3 regions of the Halomonas marinisediminis genome follow, and region 2 is predicted to be linked to each of the others. Evidence: predicted binding sites of a transcription regulator. Region 2 holds the regulator's gene; each other region holds the start of a gene.
What was found. Region 2 encodes sigma-54, which starts transcription at its own class of promoters, with help from an activator protein. Its sites were predicted from a motif close to TGGCACNNNNNTTGCTNT; they were not measured.

Region 1: a site for sigma-54 is predicted at 3,087-3,104, ahead of speB (agmatinase). Genes of this name have one in related genera too.
Region 3: a site for sigma-54 is predicted at 2,999-3,016, ahead of ytfE (iron-sulfur cluster repair protein YtfE). Genes of this name have one in related genera too.

Annotation. Positions count from the first base shown of each region.
Region 1 covers NZ_SLTR01000016.1:58,371-63,986, reverse strand. The annotation lists gene E0702_RS12055 (universal stress protein) at 1-120, opposite strand, end outside; gene E0702_RS12050 (hypothetical protein) at 249-500, opposite strand; gene E0702_RS12045 (TlpA family protein disulfide reductase) at 675-1,487, shown strand; gene E0702_RS12040 (sigma-54 interaction domain-containing protein) at 1,490-2,938, opposite strand; gene speB (agmatinase) at 3,168-4,118, shown strand; gene E0702_RS12030 (YjiH family protein) at 4,211-5,596, shown strand.
Region 2 covers NZ_SLTR01000007.1:69,737-75,352, forward strand. The annotation lists gene rapZ (RNase adapter RapZ) at 1-754, opposite strand, end outside; gene ptsN (PTS IIA-like nitrogen regulatory protein PtsN) at 798-1,265, opposite strand; gene hpf (ribosome hibernation-promoting factor, HPF/YfiA family) at 1,273-1,581, opposite strand; gene E0702_RS07160 (RNA polymerase factor sigma-54) at 1,728-3,134, opposite strand; gene lptB (LPS export ABC transporter ATP-binding protein) at 3,298-4,023, opposite strand; gene lptA (lipopolysaccharide transport periplasmic protein LptA) at 4,020-4,565, opposite strand; gene lptC (LPS export ABC transporter periplasmic protein LptC) at 4,562-5,146, opposite strand; gene E0702_RS07180 (KdsC family phosphatase) at 5,151-5,616, opposite strand, start outside.
Region 3 covers NZ_SLTR01000003.1:255,585-261,200, reverse strand. The annotation lists gene E0702_RS04465 (U32 family peptidase) at 1-558, opposite strand, end outside; gene ubiU (ubiquinone anaerobic biosynthesis protein UbiU) at 568-1,563, opposite strand; gene E0702_RS04455 (hemerythrin domain-containing protein) at 1,632-2,252, opposite strand; gene ytfE (iron-sulfur cluster repair protein YtfE) at 2,277-2,933, opposite strand; gene norR (nitric oxide reductase transcriptional regulator NorR) at 3,115-4,641, shown strand; gene E0702_RS04440 (heavy metal translocating P-type ATPase) at 4,645-5,616, opposite strand, start outside.

The sequences.
Region 1 (5,616 bases), on a different contig from region 2:
CTCCGCCACGGTCATCAGATGCAGCGTCGATGCCCCGGCACGAGCCAGGGAGGCGGCGACCCTCAGCGCCTTGATGGCGTGTTCGGAACCGTCGAGGGGAACCAGAATCTTGGCGTACATGGCGTCACTCCTGCAGCAGCCGAGAGGTAAGGGGCGCGGCACGGCCCGCTTCTCTCAGCATAGCCCTTCGGTAGGGCTTCGCTTCGCTCCAAGCCCCCTCCCCGGTCTTCGCCGGCATGACGGTGGCATCAGTCGTCGTCCTCGTCAGTCTCGCCCCCCGCCGCCTGTCGCCGGGAGTGCGCCTTGCGGGCCCGATTGCGCCGATAGAGTCGCACCAGGGCGATCCATAGCGCGGCCACCACCATGGCCGCCAGGGTCCAGCCCTGCCAGGGGCGGGCGGCGTCGCCCATGACGGTTTCCAGGGTGATGATCAGGATAAAACCCAGCGCCTGACTGGCGATGGCCAGGGCACGCAGGGTGTCGAAGGCAGGCTTGGCCATGGCGGCTCCCGGTGGCGGATGCTTCGGCTAGGATCGGACCCCGCGGATGACAGCCCCGCCAACCGGCAGTAGGCTTGGCAGGATCCAGGATCGGCTGCACCACATTGTACCCCCTGGCCTTTCGTTCGCCGACCCTGCCCTCAAGGAGCCACACCCCTAAGGAGTCGCCACCCCATGGATGCCATCGCCCTGGGTCCCGTCCTGCTCTCGCTGCCGCGCCTCTACGCCTTCGTGGCTGCCCTGCTGCTACTGGGTGCCAGCGCCTGGCTGCTCGGCCTGCCCCGGCGCGCCCACTCCCGCTGGTTCAATGGCCTGCTGCTGGCCTGGCTGCTCGGCGCGAGGATCGGCCATGTGGCGCTCCACCCTGATGCCTATGCCGCCGCCCCGCTGGATGCCCTCAAGCTGTGGCAGCCCGGCTATCACGGGCTCTGGGGCCTGATGGCCGGCCTGATCTGGAGCGGCTGGATGCTGCGCGACCACCTGGGCCGTCTGGTTGGCGCCATGGCGCTACTGGTCGTGGTCTCGGCACTCTGGCTGGCCACCGTCACCCTGGCGCCCTTCGGCGGTGGCATGGCTCTGAAGACCCTGCCCGACCTCGCTCTGGAAAACCTCGAGGGCGAGACCGTCAATCTGCGTGAGCTCGAGGGCGAGCGCGTCGTGCTGAATCTATGGGCCACCTGGTGCCCGCCCTGCCTGCGCGAGATGCCGCTGCTGGCCGAGGCGAGCGCTCGGGACGATGTTACCGTGGTGGTGGCCAACCAGGGCGAGTCGCTGCTGCAGGTGGTGCGCTACCTCGACGACCAGGCACTCGACTTTCGCTACCCGCTGCTCGACCCGCACCAGGAGCTGATGGTACTCAGCGAGTCTCCCGGCCTGCCCACCACCCTGCTGTTCAACGCCGAGGGCCACGCCGTGGAGCAGCATGTCGGCGAGCTGACCCGCGCCCAACTGGATCGCTGGCTGGGGCAGGAGAGCTCCGAGCCTTAGCCCTAGGCCTCGGCCCTGGCGATCCTCAGGCCATGCTTGCGGAGCTTGCGCACCACGCTCGGCTGACTGATGCCCAGGCGCCTGGCGATGGCATAGGTCGAGTCCAGCGCGCCGCACAGCCCCGCCAGGATGTCGCGCTCGGTGCGCGCCAGGGCCGACGCCAGTGACTCGCTCTCTCCCAACGCCGAGGCAGGCTCAGCCCCCACCGGCTCGGGACTCGATTCGGCCAGCTCCACATCGCTCGGTTCCGCCATCGGGCGCGGCAGCTCACCCAGCTCCTGATGGCGAATGACATCACCCTCCGCCGATAGCCAGGCGCGCTCCAGCACATTCTCCAGCTCGCGCACATTGCCGGGCCACTCCCAGCCCATCAGCGACTGCCACACGCTGCGCGCCAGCATCTTGTCGCGCCCGTAGCGCCGATTGAGACGCCCGAGCTGACGCTCGACAAGCCCCGGAATATCCTCGCGACGCTCGCGCAGCGGGGGCAGGGTGACCGGAATCACGTTCAGGCGGTAGTAGAGGTCGAGCCGAAACAGCCCCTCCTCCACCCGCGCCGAGAGGTCCTGGTTGGTGGCCACCACCAGGCGAAAGTCCACGCGCCTCGGCGCGCTGTCGCCGAGCCGAGTGATGAAGCCATCCTGGATGGTCTTGAGCAGTTTGGTCTGCACCGCCAGGGGCAGCTCGCCGATCTCATCGAGAAACAGGGTGCCGCCCTCGGCCTGTTCGATCAGCCCCACACGCCCACCGGGGGCGGCGCCGGAGAAGGCGCCGGGGCGATAACCGAACATTTCCGACTCGAACAGGCTCTCGGGAATGGCGGCACAGTTGACGTCGATGAAGGGGCCGTCGCAACGCGAGCTCCAGCGGTGAAGCTGGCGGGCGAAGGCGGTCTTGCCCACCCCGGACTCCCCCAGCATCAGCACGGTGGCATCGGTAGGGGCGACCCGCCGCAGCAGCAGGGCCACCTCACGCATCAGCTGGCTCTTCACCTCGAGCTCATCCAGCTCCGCCTCCAGCGCCTCGGCGTCGGTCTCCAGCGCATGCCCCCGGCGGAGATGCTCACTGAAGCGGCGCTGCAGCAGCGCATACTCCTGTTGCAACAGCTGCAGATCGGTCATGTCCATGGAGCGGCTCACCACCGCCACCAGGCGCTCGTCCTCGAACACGGGGTGCGCCTGGGCGATGACCCGCCGCCCGGTACCGGTACGCTGCTCCAGCTGCACCGGCCTGCCCGTTCGGATGACCTCCAGGCTCACCGAGGGCGTCAACACACCGTCGGCCTCCAGCCGCTGGACGCTGGTGGCACAGAGGGCCTCACGGGACATGCCATAGACCGCCGCCGCCCCGGGGCTGACATCCCGGATACGGCCATCGGGCGCGACGATAAAGAAGTGATCGTGGGCGGTGTCGATGATGGTCTTGAGGATCAGGGCGTCATGCTCGGACATCGGTGATTCACTCCTGGATCGCGATCCATTATTGTATCACGCCACTCCGGCATACCGATCCAGGAATGAATCACCCTCCCCTCCCACACGCCCCGAGGCCATAGCATCCCGCCTCACTTTTTAATCTTTGGTCTAACGAAACCGACATTGGCACGCATCCTGCTTTTCCAGGGGTATCGCACCGGCCTCACGTGGCCAGGCATATCCATCAGCTTCACAGGAGCCCTGCATGAGCGACTTCAACCAGCCTCTCGGCGGCAACGAGATGCCGCGTTTCGGTGGACCCGCCACCATGATGCGCCTGCCCACCCAGGAGAGCGCTGCCGGCCTCGATGCCGCCTTTATCGGCATCCCGATGGATATCGGCACCTCCAACCGGCCCGGAACTCGTCTGGGGCCGCGACAGATTCGCGATGAGTCGCGCATGCTGCGGCCCTACAACATGGCCACCCGTGCGGCCCCCTTCGACAGCCTGCAGGTGGCGGATATCGGCGACGTGCCGATCAACACCTTCAATCTGCCGAAGAACCTGGACATCATCAGCCGGTTCTACGATGACGTACTGGCTCATGACTGTGTTCCGCTGACCCTGGGCGGCGACCACACCCTGACTTGGCCGATCCTGCGCGCCATCGCCAGGAAGCATGGCCCGGTCGGCCTGATCCATATCGATGCCCACGCCGACGTCAACGAGCACATGTTCGGTGAGGAGGTCGCCCACGGCTGCCCCTTCCGTCGCGCCCAGGAGGAGGGCCTGCTGGATGCCAACCGCGTGGTGCAGATCGGCCTGCGCGGCACCGGTTACGCCGCCGAGGACTTCGACTGGTGTCGTCAGCAGGGCTTCCGTGTCGTCCAGGCCGAGCAGTGCTGGCACAAGTCGCTGGAGCCGTTGATGGCCGAGGTGCGCGAGCAGATGGGCGACGGTCCGGTGTATATCTCCTTCGATATCGATGGCCTCGACCCCTCCGTGGCACCCGGCACCGGCACCGTGGAGATGGGCGGACTGACCTCCGCCCAGGGTCTGGAGATCGTGCGTGGCGCCCAGGGGCTCAACATCGTCGGTGGCGATCTGGTCGAGGTGGCACCGCCCTACGACCCCAGCGGCAATACCGCCCTGATGGGCGCCACGCTGCTGTACGAGATGCTGTGTGTCCTGCCCGGGGTCAAGCGCCGCGACTGACTCACCCCGGGGCCAGGGAGAGGCCCCGACAACCGCCTGATGGCGCCCCTCAGCGGGCGCCCACCATTACAACAGCAATGAGTAATCGCCCCATGTCCTCCCATCTGCATTCCGCCGACAAGATCACGACCGAAGGGGGCAAGCTGAGCACCCACGGTCTGATCAAGTTCCTCGTCCCCTCGTTGATCGGCATCCTGCTGTTCCTGGTGCCCTTCTCGGTGGGTGACACCATCAACATCGGCATGGGCCTGGCCGCCGACTGGCTCAAGGCCACTCTCGGCGACGCCCTGCCCGCCATCGCCACCGTGGTGCTCTGCCTCTCCATCCTGCTGACCCTGGTGGTCAAGCTGACACGGCCCGGCTGGGCCCGCCAGGGCGCGATGAAGGAGCTCTTCGACATCTCGCCGCTATGGGTGGTGATGCGCGCCCTCGGCGCTGCGTTCGCGCTGATGACCTACTTTCAGGTCGGCCCGCAGATGATCACCGCCTCCTTCACCGGTGGGGTGATGCTCAACGACCTGGCGCCGGTCCTGCTGACCTTCTTCTTCTTCGCCGCCATTCTGCTGCCCTTCCTGGTCGATTTCGGCTTCATGGAGTTTATCGGCTCCATGGTGCGCACCCCGTTCCGCAAGATCTTCGGCCTGCCCGGGCGCAGCGCCATCGACGCGACCGCCTCCTGGATGGGCTCGGGCACCGTCGGCGTGCTGATCACCACCCAGCAGTACGAACAGGGCTTCTATAACGCCCGCGAGGCCTCGGCCGTTGCCACCAACTTCTCCATCGTCTCCATCGCCTTCGCCCTGCTGGTGACCAGCTTCATTGGCATCAACCATCTGTTCATCCCCTTCTACCTGACCGTGGTGGTGGCCGGCCTGGTGGCTGCCGTGATCGTGCCTCGCCTGCCGCCCCTGTCACGCAAGTCCAACGACTACTATGAGCCGGTCGGCTGCCAGATCCAGGAGGAGAACACCGGCGACCAGAGCCTGCTGCGCTACAGCCTGGGCATCGCCGTGGCTCGCGCCGAGAAGGCTCCGGGTCCGCTGAAGCTGGTCCGCCTGGCCCTCTTCAACGTCGCCGACATCTTCTTCGGCCTGCTGCCGCTGGTCATCGCCATCGGTACCGTGGCGCTGGTACTGGCCGAGTTCACCCCGCTGTTTACCTGGCTCTCCATGCCGATGGTGCCGGTACTCGAGTGGATGGGCCTGCCCGAAGCCGAGGCCGCCGCACCGGCCACCCTGGTGGGCTTCGCCGACATGTTCCTGCCGGCGGTGCTGGCCAGCGACATCGAGAGCGAGCTCACCCGCTTCGTTATCGCCTGCCTGTCGCTGACCCAGCTGATCTACATGTCCGAGATCGGCGCCCTGCTGCTGAAGTCCCGCATTCCCCTCAAGCTGTGGGAACTGGTGGTGATCTTCCTGCTGCGTACCGCCATCACGCTGCCCATCATCGTGATCATGGCCCACTGGCTGGTGGGGTAAAGGGAACCCCCTACCCCCGA
Region 2 (5,616 bases):
AGCCGATGGCCACGGTGAGATAGCTGCGATGGCTGGACGCGTATCTGGGCAACCAGCGTGTCAGCCAGTCGTGGATGTCGGTGAGCATCTCCTGCACCACCGGGTAGTCCTCGAGAAAGGCGACGATCTCGGCATCCTGGCCGTTGAAGGGCCTGAGGCGTGGGTCCCAGTAGGGGTTGGGAAGGCAGCGCGCATCGAACACAAGGTCGGCGTCCAGGGGGACGCCGCGCTTGAAGCCGAAGGACTCCACCGTGAGGGTCAGCTGCTCGGGGCGATGATGGGCTACCTGGTCGGCGATACGGGCGCGTAACTCATGGACCGTCAGTCGTGAGGTATCGATTACCAGGTCGGCCAGGTCGCGAATCCCGGAGAGTGCCTGCTCCTCGGAGTCGATCGCCTCGGCGAGCGTCATCTCGCTCTCGCGAGTCAGCGGGTGTCGACGCCGGGTGGCGGAGTAGCGCTCGATCAGGATGCGTGCGTCGGTGTTCAGGTAGATGACCTGGCAGTCGATACCGCGTTCACGCACCTCCTCCAGGAGGCTGGGGAAGCGCTCCAGGGCCTGGGGGAGGTTGCGGGCATCGATGCTAACGGCGATTGAGGTGCGCTGGGACTCGGGGTTGCTCAGTTCGTCAACCAGCGAACCCAGCAGCATGGCCGGCAGGTTGTCGATGGCGTAGTAGCTGAGATCCTCCAGCGCTTGCAGGGCGATTGACTTGCCCGAGCCGGAGCGGCCGCTGATGATTACGAGTCGCATGGAGGTCTCCTGGTCGTTCTGGCTGAGGGGTGCTCGTTACCGCTCAACCCTGTCGTCGAATGGCCTCGATAAGGCTGTCGTGGAGGTCGCGCTGACTCGAGCTGCGGCGCAGGCGCGTGCGGGTATCGACGTCGTTCATGATGCCGGCCAGCTGGGCCAGCAGGGTCAGGTGGGCCGCATCGGCCTCTTCGGGAACCAGCAGCACAAACACCAGATCGACGGGCTCTCCATCGATGGCGTCGAAATCCACCGGCTCCGTCAACTTGAGAAAGCCGGCGATGGGCGCCTTGCAGTGCGGACTGCGCGCATGTGGAATGGCCACGCCGTTGCCGATGCCGGTGCTACCGAGACGCTCGCGGGCAATTAGCCTCGCGAAGACTTCCTGGCTGTCGAGGCTGGGCGTGTTCTGCGCAATGAAGGTGCTGAAGAACTCCAGCACCCGTTTCTTGCTGCCCCCGGGCACATCGAAGAGGGTGCGCTCCGGGGGAAGAATGGTTTCGAGTGAGGACATCGTGGGTTCAGCGGGCACCGGCGCCCTGGGCGCGAGCCTGGGCCTTTTCCTTGTGCTTGACCAGCTGGCGGTCCAGCTTGTCGGCGAGCGAATCGATGGCGGCGTACATGTCGACATCCTGGGCTTCTGCATGCAGCTCGGCACCGGCAACATGCATGATGCAGGCGGCGGCCTGGCGCTCCTTCTCGACAGATAGGGTCACCTGCACGTTGGTGATGTTGTCATAGTGGCGCTCCACGCGAGTCAGCTTCTCGTTGACATAGTCACGCAGGGCATCGGTCAGTTCCACATGAAGGCCGGTGATATTCACTTGCATGACACGCTCCTTGCTCGATGGTTGTGATTCGATTGTAACCCTTTTTCATGTCTTGCATACCCCCTGTCGGTCCCGGGGGAGATTCCCGCCATGTTCAAGGGGTTGGGCCGGTCGAGCAGGGGGTGATGGTGCCCTGCCCCATGTGCTCAGCGCAGGCGCTTGCGCTCGCTGGAGGAGGGGATGCCCATGGCCTCACGGTACTTGGCAATCGTCCGCCTGGCGACCTGGATGCCGGCCTCATCTAGCAGGGTGACCAGGCGGCTATCGGATAGCGGCTTGCGTGGCGGTTCATCCTGAATCAGCTTGCGGATGCGTGCACGAATGGCGGTGCTGGAGTGGCGATCGCTCTCGTTGCCGACCTGGCTGGAGAAGAAGAACTTGAGCTCGAAGACCCCGCGAGGAGTGTGGATGAACTTCTGGGTGGTGACTCTCGAGATGGTGGATTCATGCATCTCCACCGTCTGGGCGATATCGGCCAGGGTGAGTGGCTTCATGGCTTCTTCACCCTGCTCCAGGAAGTTGAGTTGGCGCGCCATGACTTCGCGACCCACTCGCAGCAGGGTGTCGTTGCGGCTGCTAAGGCTCTTTATCAGCCAGCGCGCCTCCTGGAGGTGCTCCTTGAGGAAGGTGTTGTCGTCACTCTTGTCGGCGCGGCGGACCAGTGCCGCGTAATCGGGCTGGATGCGCAGCCGTGGGATCGCCTCGGGGTTGAGTTGGACGTGCCAGCCACGTTGATCGTGGAAGGCAACGAGATCGGGAATCACGTAGTCGTCGGTGACGCTTGAGAAGGCGCTGCCGGGACGAGGATCCAGGCTGCGCACCAGGGCGATGGAAGCGTCGAGCGCCGTGTCATCCACCCCCAGGCGCCGCTTGAGCAGGCGGCGGTCATCGTTGCCGAGGGCCTCAAGGAACTGTCGGACCAGGCGTCGTGCCTGGGGTAGGTGCGGCGTATCGTCGGGGAGGGCGGCGAGCTGAAGCTGCAGACATTCACTCAAATCGCGGGCGAAGATCCCCGTGGGTTCGAACTGCTGCAGATGGCGCAGGACTCGCTCCATCTCCTGGCTGCGCAGGTCGGACAGTCCCTGCTGTCTCAGGCCGTCTCGAATCTCGTCGAGGGGAGCCGTTAGGTAGCCGGCATCGTTGACGGCGTCGATAAGGCTCTCGGCGATCTGGCGCTCCCGTGGGTCGAGGTCGCTCATCGCCAGCTGCCAGGAGAGATGACCGTGCAGGCTCTGGCCTTCCGCCTGGCGCTCGAAATCGGGTCCCTCTCCGCCGCTGGGCGCCGCCAGGTCCTGGTAGGTATCCGACCAGTCGCTGTCGGTGGCGAGCTGCTCGGGAATCTCGCTTGCCCAGTCGTCCTGCGCAGGCTCCTGGGTGGCCTGCTCACCGAACTCATCGTCAAGCTCCAGCAGCGGGTTGCTCTCCACCGCCTGCTGGACCTCCTGGCGTAGATCTAGGGTGGAGAGCTGCAGCAGGGCGATGGCCTGCTGCAACTGGGGGGTCATGGTTAGCTGGGTGCCGATCCGTAGTTGCAGAGATGCCTTCATGGCCATGGCAGGCGTCCTCCTGGCATGTCGGAAAGCCTTACCCTAGTGCCTGGCAGGGCATCGTGCAATACGACCTTAAGCAATAATCATGCCATTGGGTGAACGCTATCGCGCTGGCCTGCTGCTGCCACAGCCGTCACAACCGTCTCCAGGCGCGAGGGCGCTTGCGTCAGAGGCGGAAGTCGGCACCGAGATAGACCTCGCGCACTTTCTGGTTGGCAAGGATCGACTCGGCATCGCCCTCGGCGATGATCTGACCGTCGCCGACAATGTAGGCGGTGTCGCAGATGTCGAGGGTCTCGCGGACATTGTGATCGGTGATCAGAACGCCGATGTCGCGAGCCTTCAGCTGACGAATGACCCCCTTGATCTCGCCCACCGAGATGGGATCGACGCCGGCGAAGGGCTCGTCGAGAAGAATGAAGGCGGGCTCGGTCGCCAGGGCCCTGGCGATCTCTACCCGGCGGCGTTCGCCGCCGGATAGGCTCATGCCCAGGTTGTCGCGAATATGGGTGACATGGAACTCCTCGAGCAGCTGCTCCAGGCGCGCTCGACGTCCGTCGCGATCGAGGTCGCGGCGGGTCTCGAGGATCGCCATGATGTTGTCGGCCACCGACAGCTTGCGGAAGATCGAGGCCTCCTGGGGCAGGTAGCCGATGCCGGCCCGGGCCCTCTCGTGCATGGCGGCGTGGGAGAGGTCCAGCTCGTCGATGGTCACCGTGCCCGCGTCGGCGCGCACCAGCCCCACGATCATGTAGAAGGAGGTGGTCTTGCCGGCGCCGTTGGGGCCGAGGAGTCCGACGATGCTGCCTTGCCGGATCGACAGGCCGATGTCCTGTACCACACGGCGGCGCTTGTAGCTCTTGGCGAGATGGCGGGCGTGAAGGGTCTTCATGGTTCCCCTTGCTGCTGTTCCGGCTGGAGGGTCATGCGAATGCGCTGGCTGCCTTCGACCCCCTCGGCATCGGCGCGGGCCTGCACGACCCGGCGATCGAGGAAGTACTCCAGGTAACCGCCCTCGAAGGTGTCCCCCCCTTGGTGGAGTTCGGCGCGGTCGATCAGCTCAACACGACGCTCGGCCACATGATAGACAATGGTGCGCCCCCACCCCTTGATGACGGGCTCGGCGGGGTTCGGCTGCTGCTCGAGATAGGCTCGGTCGCCGATGGCGGTGGCCCGGGAGAGTTCACCTGCCGCGTTACGGCGGATCTCCACGCGATTCCCCGTCAGGCGCATGCTGCCCTGGCGAATATCCACGTTGCCGGTATACACGGCGGTGCCGGCGCGGTCGTCAAGGTCGAGACGGTCCGCCTCCACCAGAATGGGCGCACTGGCATCCTGGTTGTGAGTCTGGCTCTGTGCCAGGCTGGCAGGGGCAAGAGGCAGCAGCGTCAGCAACAGGGCACCGGTCAACAGTGAGGATAGGGGGCGCTTCATGACGAGGACTCCTCGAAGGTCTCGGGCGGGTGGTGGCCGCGCACATTGTCGGTCAGGCGTGCCCGGTTGTCATGGACCCAGGCATCGAAGCGCTCGCCACGCATATGCTGTGGAGGCTGGCGCAGGGTGGCAGGGGTGGTGCTCCAGGCGTGACCGGTGTCGGCATCATAGTGCAGGGTGTCGGTCTCCAGTGACCACCGCTCGGCGGGGGCGAGCAGCCTGGCCTCGCCCTCGAGCCGCAGCGGATTGCCCCCGGGCCCCAGCCGGCCGCTGTCGGCCTCGGCAAGCCAGAGCCGGCCGCCACGGTCGTGGAGCTTGATATGTGGTGTCTCGAGGCGGGTCACATCATCCTTGGGGGTGTGGACCAGACGGGGGGTCGTTACCTGCTGGTGCAGGCGCCCCTCGGCATCGAAGCGTGTCAGATGCGCATTCTCGAGATAAAAGTCGGGCTCCCCGGCGGCATCGCGCGGTATCTGCTGGATGGTGCCGGGGTCACGTAGATCGAGCAGCGCCAGCCCGCCTCCCAGTGCCAGCAGCAACAGGGCCAGTCCGGTGCGAAAGCCAGGGCGCGGCAGGCGCATGATCCTAACCAGCTCCGTGCAGGTAAGTGTCGACGACCGCATCCCAGTGCCCCTGGGCGCGCAGCAGGGTATCGGCGATCTCGCGGGCCGCTCCCTGGCCACCGCCGCGCTCGGTGACCCAATCCGCATGCTTCTGGATATAGGTCGGTGCGTTGGGCACGCTGATGCCGATGCCGGCACGACGAATGGCGCCGACATCGGGCATGTCGTCACCGCAGTAGGCCACCTGCTCGAGCTCAAGCCCCAGACGCTTGGCGAGTTCCCGCAGGACCGGAAGCTTCTTCTCGACGCCCTGGAAGACATGCTGGATACCCAGTGCCGCGGCGCGGTGACTGACCATGCTCGATTCGCGGCCGGTGATCAGCGCCACCTGGAAGCCGGCACGCTTGAGCAGCTTCAGGCCGTGGCCATCCTGTACATTGAACGCCTTGATCTCGATGCCATCGGCCTGAAAGTAGAGCTGCCCGTCG
Region 3 (5,616 bases), on a different contig from region 2:
CGTGAAGCAGCGCGACGACCAGGCCAGCGGCAGATGGCCATAGGCGAACACCTCACAAGGGGCGTCGAGGCCCTGCTGGCGGCAGTCGTCGAGCAGCCGGGCCAGGTCGTCCCGGGACATCTCCACCGGGGCCTGCCAGCGCCGCATGCCGGCGCGGGAGAGTACCGCCAGGGTCGCGGGGTTGTAGAGGTTGAGGGCGGCGCCGGCCACGAAGGGCCGGTTCGCCGCCGACAGGCGTTGCAGGGCACTCTGGTCGTTGGCCTCGACCAGGAACTCGCCGTTGTCGCACAGCTTGCGCAGATCGCGCAGGTCGGCCTCGGACTCGATCAGGGTCTGGCTCGAGAGCACCACCTGCTTGCCGCTCTGGGCGAGTTCACGGCCTATGCCTAGCCAGTCGTCGAGCTTCATGTCGCGGCGCCGCGAGCAGACCGACTCACCGAGATGAACGATCTCCACCGGCCAGTCGGCGGCCTCGCGATAGAAGTCGGCATAGTGCTCGCGGGTCCAGTAGAAGAGCACCGGGCCGAGCGACAGCTGAAGCGTGGGGGTAGCGGGCATGGGGCTCTCCTATTTCCAGCGGCGCTCGTAGGCGCCCAGAGTGGTCGTGCTGCCTTCCGAGACCTCGCCCAGACCGGTCATCCAGGCGGGCTCGGTGTGGAAGCGTCCCGGGGCTCGTGCCAGGCGATCCAGGGCCTGACGCCAGATGCCGGCCACCTTCGAGACATAGGCCGGGCTGCGCTGGCGCCCCTCGATCTTCACCGCGGCGATACCGAGCTCCGCAAGCTCCGGCAGCAGCTCCAGGGTGTTGAGGCTGGTGGGTTCCTCGATGGCGTGATAGGTCTCGCCCTCTACCTCGAAGCGCCCCTTGCACAGGGTGGGGTAGCCGGCGTTCTCGCCTTCGCCGTAGCGGTCGATCAGCACGCCGTTCAAGCGCGACTCGAGGCCCCCCGGTGTCTCCTCCCAGCGTACATGGGCCGCCGGGGAGCAGACGCCGCGGGTGTTGGGTGACTCGCCGGTCAGGTAGGAGGAGAGATAGCAGCGCCCCTCGGCCATGATGCACAGGCTGCCGAAGGCGAATACCTCGAGCTCCACCGGGCTCTGCTTCGCCAGGTCGCGTACCTGGGTCATGGAGAGCACCCGGGGCAGCACGGCGCGCTTGATGCCGAACTGGTCGTGGTAGAAGCGCAGCGCCTCATGACTGGTGGCCGAGCCCTGCACCGAGAGGTGGCGGGCGAGATTCGGGTGGCGGCGGGCGGCATAGTCGAGCAGCCCCATGTCGGCCATGATCAGGGCGTCGACGCCGAGATCCGCGGCCTGGTCCACGGCACGGGTCCACATCGCCCAGCCGTCCGGCTGCGGATAGGTATTGATGGCGCAGAAGACCCGCTTGCCGCGGGCGTGGGCGTAGTCGATGCCCTCCCTGGCACGCTTGTCGGTGAAGTTGAGGCCGGCGAACTGGCGGGCGTTGGTGGTGTTCTGAAAGCCGAAATAGACGGCATCGGCCCCTTCATCCACGGCGCGCTTGAGGGCGGGCAGGTTGCCGGCGGGGCAGACGAGCTCCATGGTGAGCCTCCTGTGGTGGGAATTCCGACCATGCTAGTCGACTATCCCGCGCGGCCTTTTGACTCGGATCATAAGGAGGCGTAGTCGGGTCTGGCGTCGCAGAGCGGGCAGAAGTCGGCCTGCTCGCCGTGCCCCAGGCGCAGGCCGGTGTGATGGTCGGCGATCTGGCGGTAGAGCCGCTGGAAGCCGGTGCTGCCCTCTGCTGGGCTTGCCAGGGAGAGGTGGGGTACCAGGCTGTCGAGCTCAGCGGCAGGGATGCAGCGCTCGATCAGCGGATAGACGTGCCGCTCCTCGCTGTAGAGGTGGTGGCGGTAGAGCTCGCTGAAGGCGAGGGCGAGGTTGAGTCGGTTGAGATCGAGCTCGGCCTGAGGGGCATCGCTGGCCTGGCGATGGAAGGTCGTCTCGAGCTCCTTGCCGTTACGGGAGATCCGCCGGTGCTCCTCGGTAAGCACGGCAAGCAGCTCGGCGCTCTGCGTATCGCAGCCGGCCAGGCGCGCGAAGAGGGCATCCTCGACCGGATGGTGCCACTCCTCGGGCTGATGGGTCAGGTAGTGGCAGAGCCCGGCCAACAGGCGGTAGTCGGGGATCTCGTCGCAGGTGGCGATATGCAGCTGGCGGTCAAGGATGCACAGCAGTGCTGCATAGCGCCGATGGTCGGCATGCAGGCGTTCCAAAATGATGGCTTTCATGGTGGCCTCCCGGGTGCGGCCGGTCTAGCCGGCCCGTTCGAAGAGCAGGTTGTTCTCCAGGTGGATGTGCTGCATCAGGTCGTCGCGGAACTCCCGAAGACCGGTGTAGAGGGCGCGCCAGGTGGTACAGGCCCCCCGGGGTGGGGTGATGTCGTCGGTCAGCGCGGCCAGCTGCTCCAGGTGCTCGCCGTGGTCATCGTGCTCATGACGCATCACCGCGATAGGGCCCTGGGCCTGGGCGGCCATGCCTCGACGCAGCATCGGGAAGAGGATCTGTTCCTCCTTCTGCATATGGCTCTCCATCTCCTGGTGGAGGGTGGTGAGCAGGTCGGCCAGGCCGTTGGGGCAGGTGTCTCGCTCGCCATGGACCTGTTCGACGCGACGGGCCATGCGCACAAGCTCGGGCAGTTGCTGGCGATGGACATCGTGGTAGCGGGTCAGGATATGCTCGACCAGCTCGTCGTTGCTGGCCGACTGCCAGTCGCGTGCGTCGCTTTCGCCGGCGGGCAGCGCCTCGAGCTCGCTCACCAGCGCCTCGGGTGCCAGGCCGATACGTTCGGCGGCCTCGCGCAGGCTGATGCGGCCGCCGCAGCAGAAGTCGATATTGTGGTCGCGAAACACCCGCGTGGCGCCGGGCAGGGTCAGGGCGGTGCGGCCGACGGTCTGTTCGATCAGGCTCATGGGAGAAGCTCCTGGGGCAGATGGGAAAGGGTAAAAGGGAAATAGAGCTGATTGGCATTTCTTATCAAGCAAACCTCGTGCCAGATTCCAGAGGCCGCTGCCATGGGGTTGTTGAAGTGGCAGTGGTGAAAAGTACCCGGGTCGATTAGGGTTGTTTAAACCCGTTGAGGTAATTATCACCATGCTTGACGACACCCTGCTGGCCGACCTGGTCGCCGACCTGCCCAGTGCGGTGCGCCTGCAGCGTCTGGTGCGCACCCTGCGCGAGAGCTTTCGATGCGGTGCCGTCTGCCTGCTGCGCCTGGAGGAGGGCTGCCTGGTGCCGCTGGCGCTGGACGGTCTGGTACGAGAGGCCCTGGGACGGCGCTTCGAGGTGGCCCAGCATCCCCGGCTGGCCACCATCCTCGCCAGTCGCTCTACCACCCTCTTTCTCCCCGATGCCAACCTTCCGGACCCCTATGATGGCCTGGTGGAGCAGCAGCCCGGCCAGCCCCTGCATGTCCACGACTGCATGGGCATCAGTCTGCATGTGGAGGGCGAGCCCTGGGGAGCACTGACCCTGGATGCACTGGAGGCGGGGACCTTCGATGCCGTCGACTGTGCCGCCCTGGAGCGCTATGCGCTGCTGATCGAGGCCGCGGTAAGGGTCAGTCGTCTGGAGCGCGATCTGCGCGCCCTGCGCATGGCTCAGCAGGAGAGTGGTCTGCCGCTGGCGGCCCCCGAGGCTCGGGATATCCTCGGGCATAGTGAGGTGCTTCAGCGGCTGCTGCGTGAACTCGATGTCGTGGCGAGAGCGGATCTGTCGGTACTGCTCAGTGGCGAGACCGGAGTCGGCAAGGAACTGTTTGCCCGTCGCCTGCATCGCCGCTCGGCACGACACGCCGCACCGCTGGTGCAGGTGAACTGTGCGGCGCTGCCCGAATCACTGGCCGAGAGTGAGCTCTTCGGCCATGTGAAGGGAGCCTTCTCCGGCGCCAGCGCCGAGCGCGCCGGCCGCTTCGAGGCGGCCGACGGCGGTACCCTGTTTCTCGACGAAGTGGGCGAGCTGCCGCTGGCGGTGCAGGCCAAGCTGCTGCGCGCGATTCAGGAAGGCGAAGTTCAGCGGCTGGGCGAGGATCTACCGAGGCGTGTCGATGTGCGCATCATCGCCGCCACCAACCGTCAGCTGGCCGAGGCGGTGCGTGCCGGCAGCTTTCGCGCCGACCTCTATCACCGCCTGTCGGTCTATCCGGTGGCCATTCCGCCGCTGCGCGAGCGGGGCAGCGATGTGTTGGTGCTGGCCGGCCACTTCCTGGAGATCAACCGCACTCGGCTCGGGGTGCGCAGCCTGCGCCTCTCCCCGCAGGCGGAGGAGCGGCTGCTGGCCTATGCCTGGCCGGGTAACGTGCGTGAACTGGAGCATGTGATCAGCCGCGCGTCGATCAAGGCCTTGAGCCACGGGGCACGACGCGACGAGATCATTACCCTGGAGCCGGCCTGGCTCGACCTGCCTCTCCCCGAGGGGAGGGGCGATAGCGTGCCGCAAGGATCGGAGAGCCCGGCGCCGATCGGCGCATCGAGCCTGCGCGAACGGGTGGAGATGAGCCAGCGTCGAGCGATTCGCGAGGCTCTGGACGCCTGTGAGGGTCGCTGGGCGGCGGCGGCGCGCCGCCTGGAGCTGGATCCCAGCAACCTGCACAAGCTGGCCAGGCGGCTGGGGATGAAGTAGGTGTTAGCCGTCCGGCGGCGGGTGCCCCTTGCGTATGCGCAGGCTGTTGGCGAGCACGCACAGACTGCTGAGCGTCATTGCCACGGCGGCGATCACCGGAGCGATCCAGCCGGCGACGGCCAGCGGGATCGCCAGGGTGTTGTAACCGATCGCCCAGCCCAGGTTGCCGCGCATCAGGCGGCGCGCACGCCGGGCCAGGCGCAGGGTATCGGGAATGCGCGTCAGGCCATCCGGCAGCGTCACCGCGGCGGCCTGGCTGGCCGTCGTGGTGGCCGCCCCCACGGCGATACCCAGGCGAGCGCCGGCCAGCGCCAGCCCGTCGTTGACGCCATCACCGATAAAGGCGACGCCCGAACGGCGCTCCAGCGCCGTGACGAAGTCTGACTTCTGCTCGGGTGAGTGGCCCGTCAGTACGCGCTCCGGCGGGATGCCCAGGGTCGCGGCAACTTCCCCGCAGGCCTGGGGAGTATCGCCGCTGAGCAGGTAGATGGGGTAGCCGTCGGCCTGAAGGCGTCGCACCGTGGCCGGCGCCTCGGGGCGCAACGTCTCCCGGAACAGCAGACGCCCCAGGTAGCGGCCGTCCCGTGCCAGGTGGAGCACCATGCCATTGTCTTCACAGGCGGGTACCGCGACGCCTCGCTCGCACAGCCAGCCGCGTCGTCCCGCCAGCGTCAGCGTTGCCCCTCGGTACCAGGTGACGCCAGCACCGGGATGGACCTCGCGCCGCCCCTGGTCGGCGTCCGGCGATGAGAAGGCACTGGCCTCGAGTCCCTTGGCGATCGGATGGGCGACGCCGTGCAGGGCATCGACCGCCAGCTGCGTCAGTGCCATCGAAGATATCGTGCCGGCCGGCTCCACCGACGCCAGGGAGGGTGTGCCGGTGGTCAGGGTCCCCGTCTTGTCGAAGACGACGACCTCGGTCGCCGCGGCGGCCTCCAGGGCGGCAGGGTCGCGAAACAGGATGCCCAGCGTCAC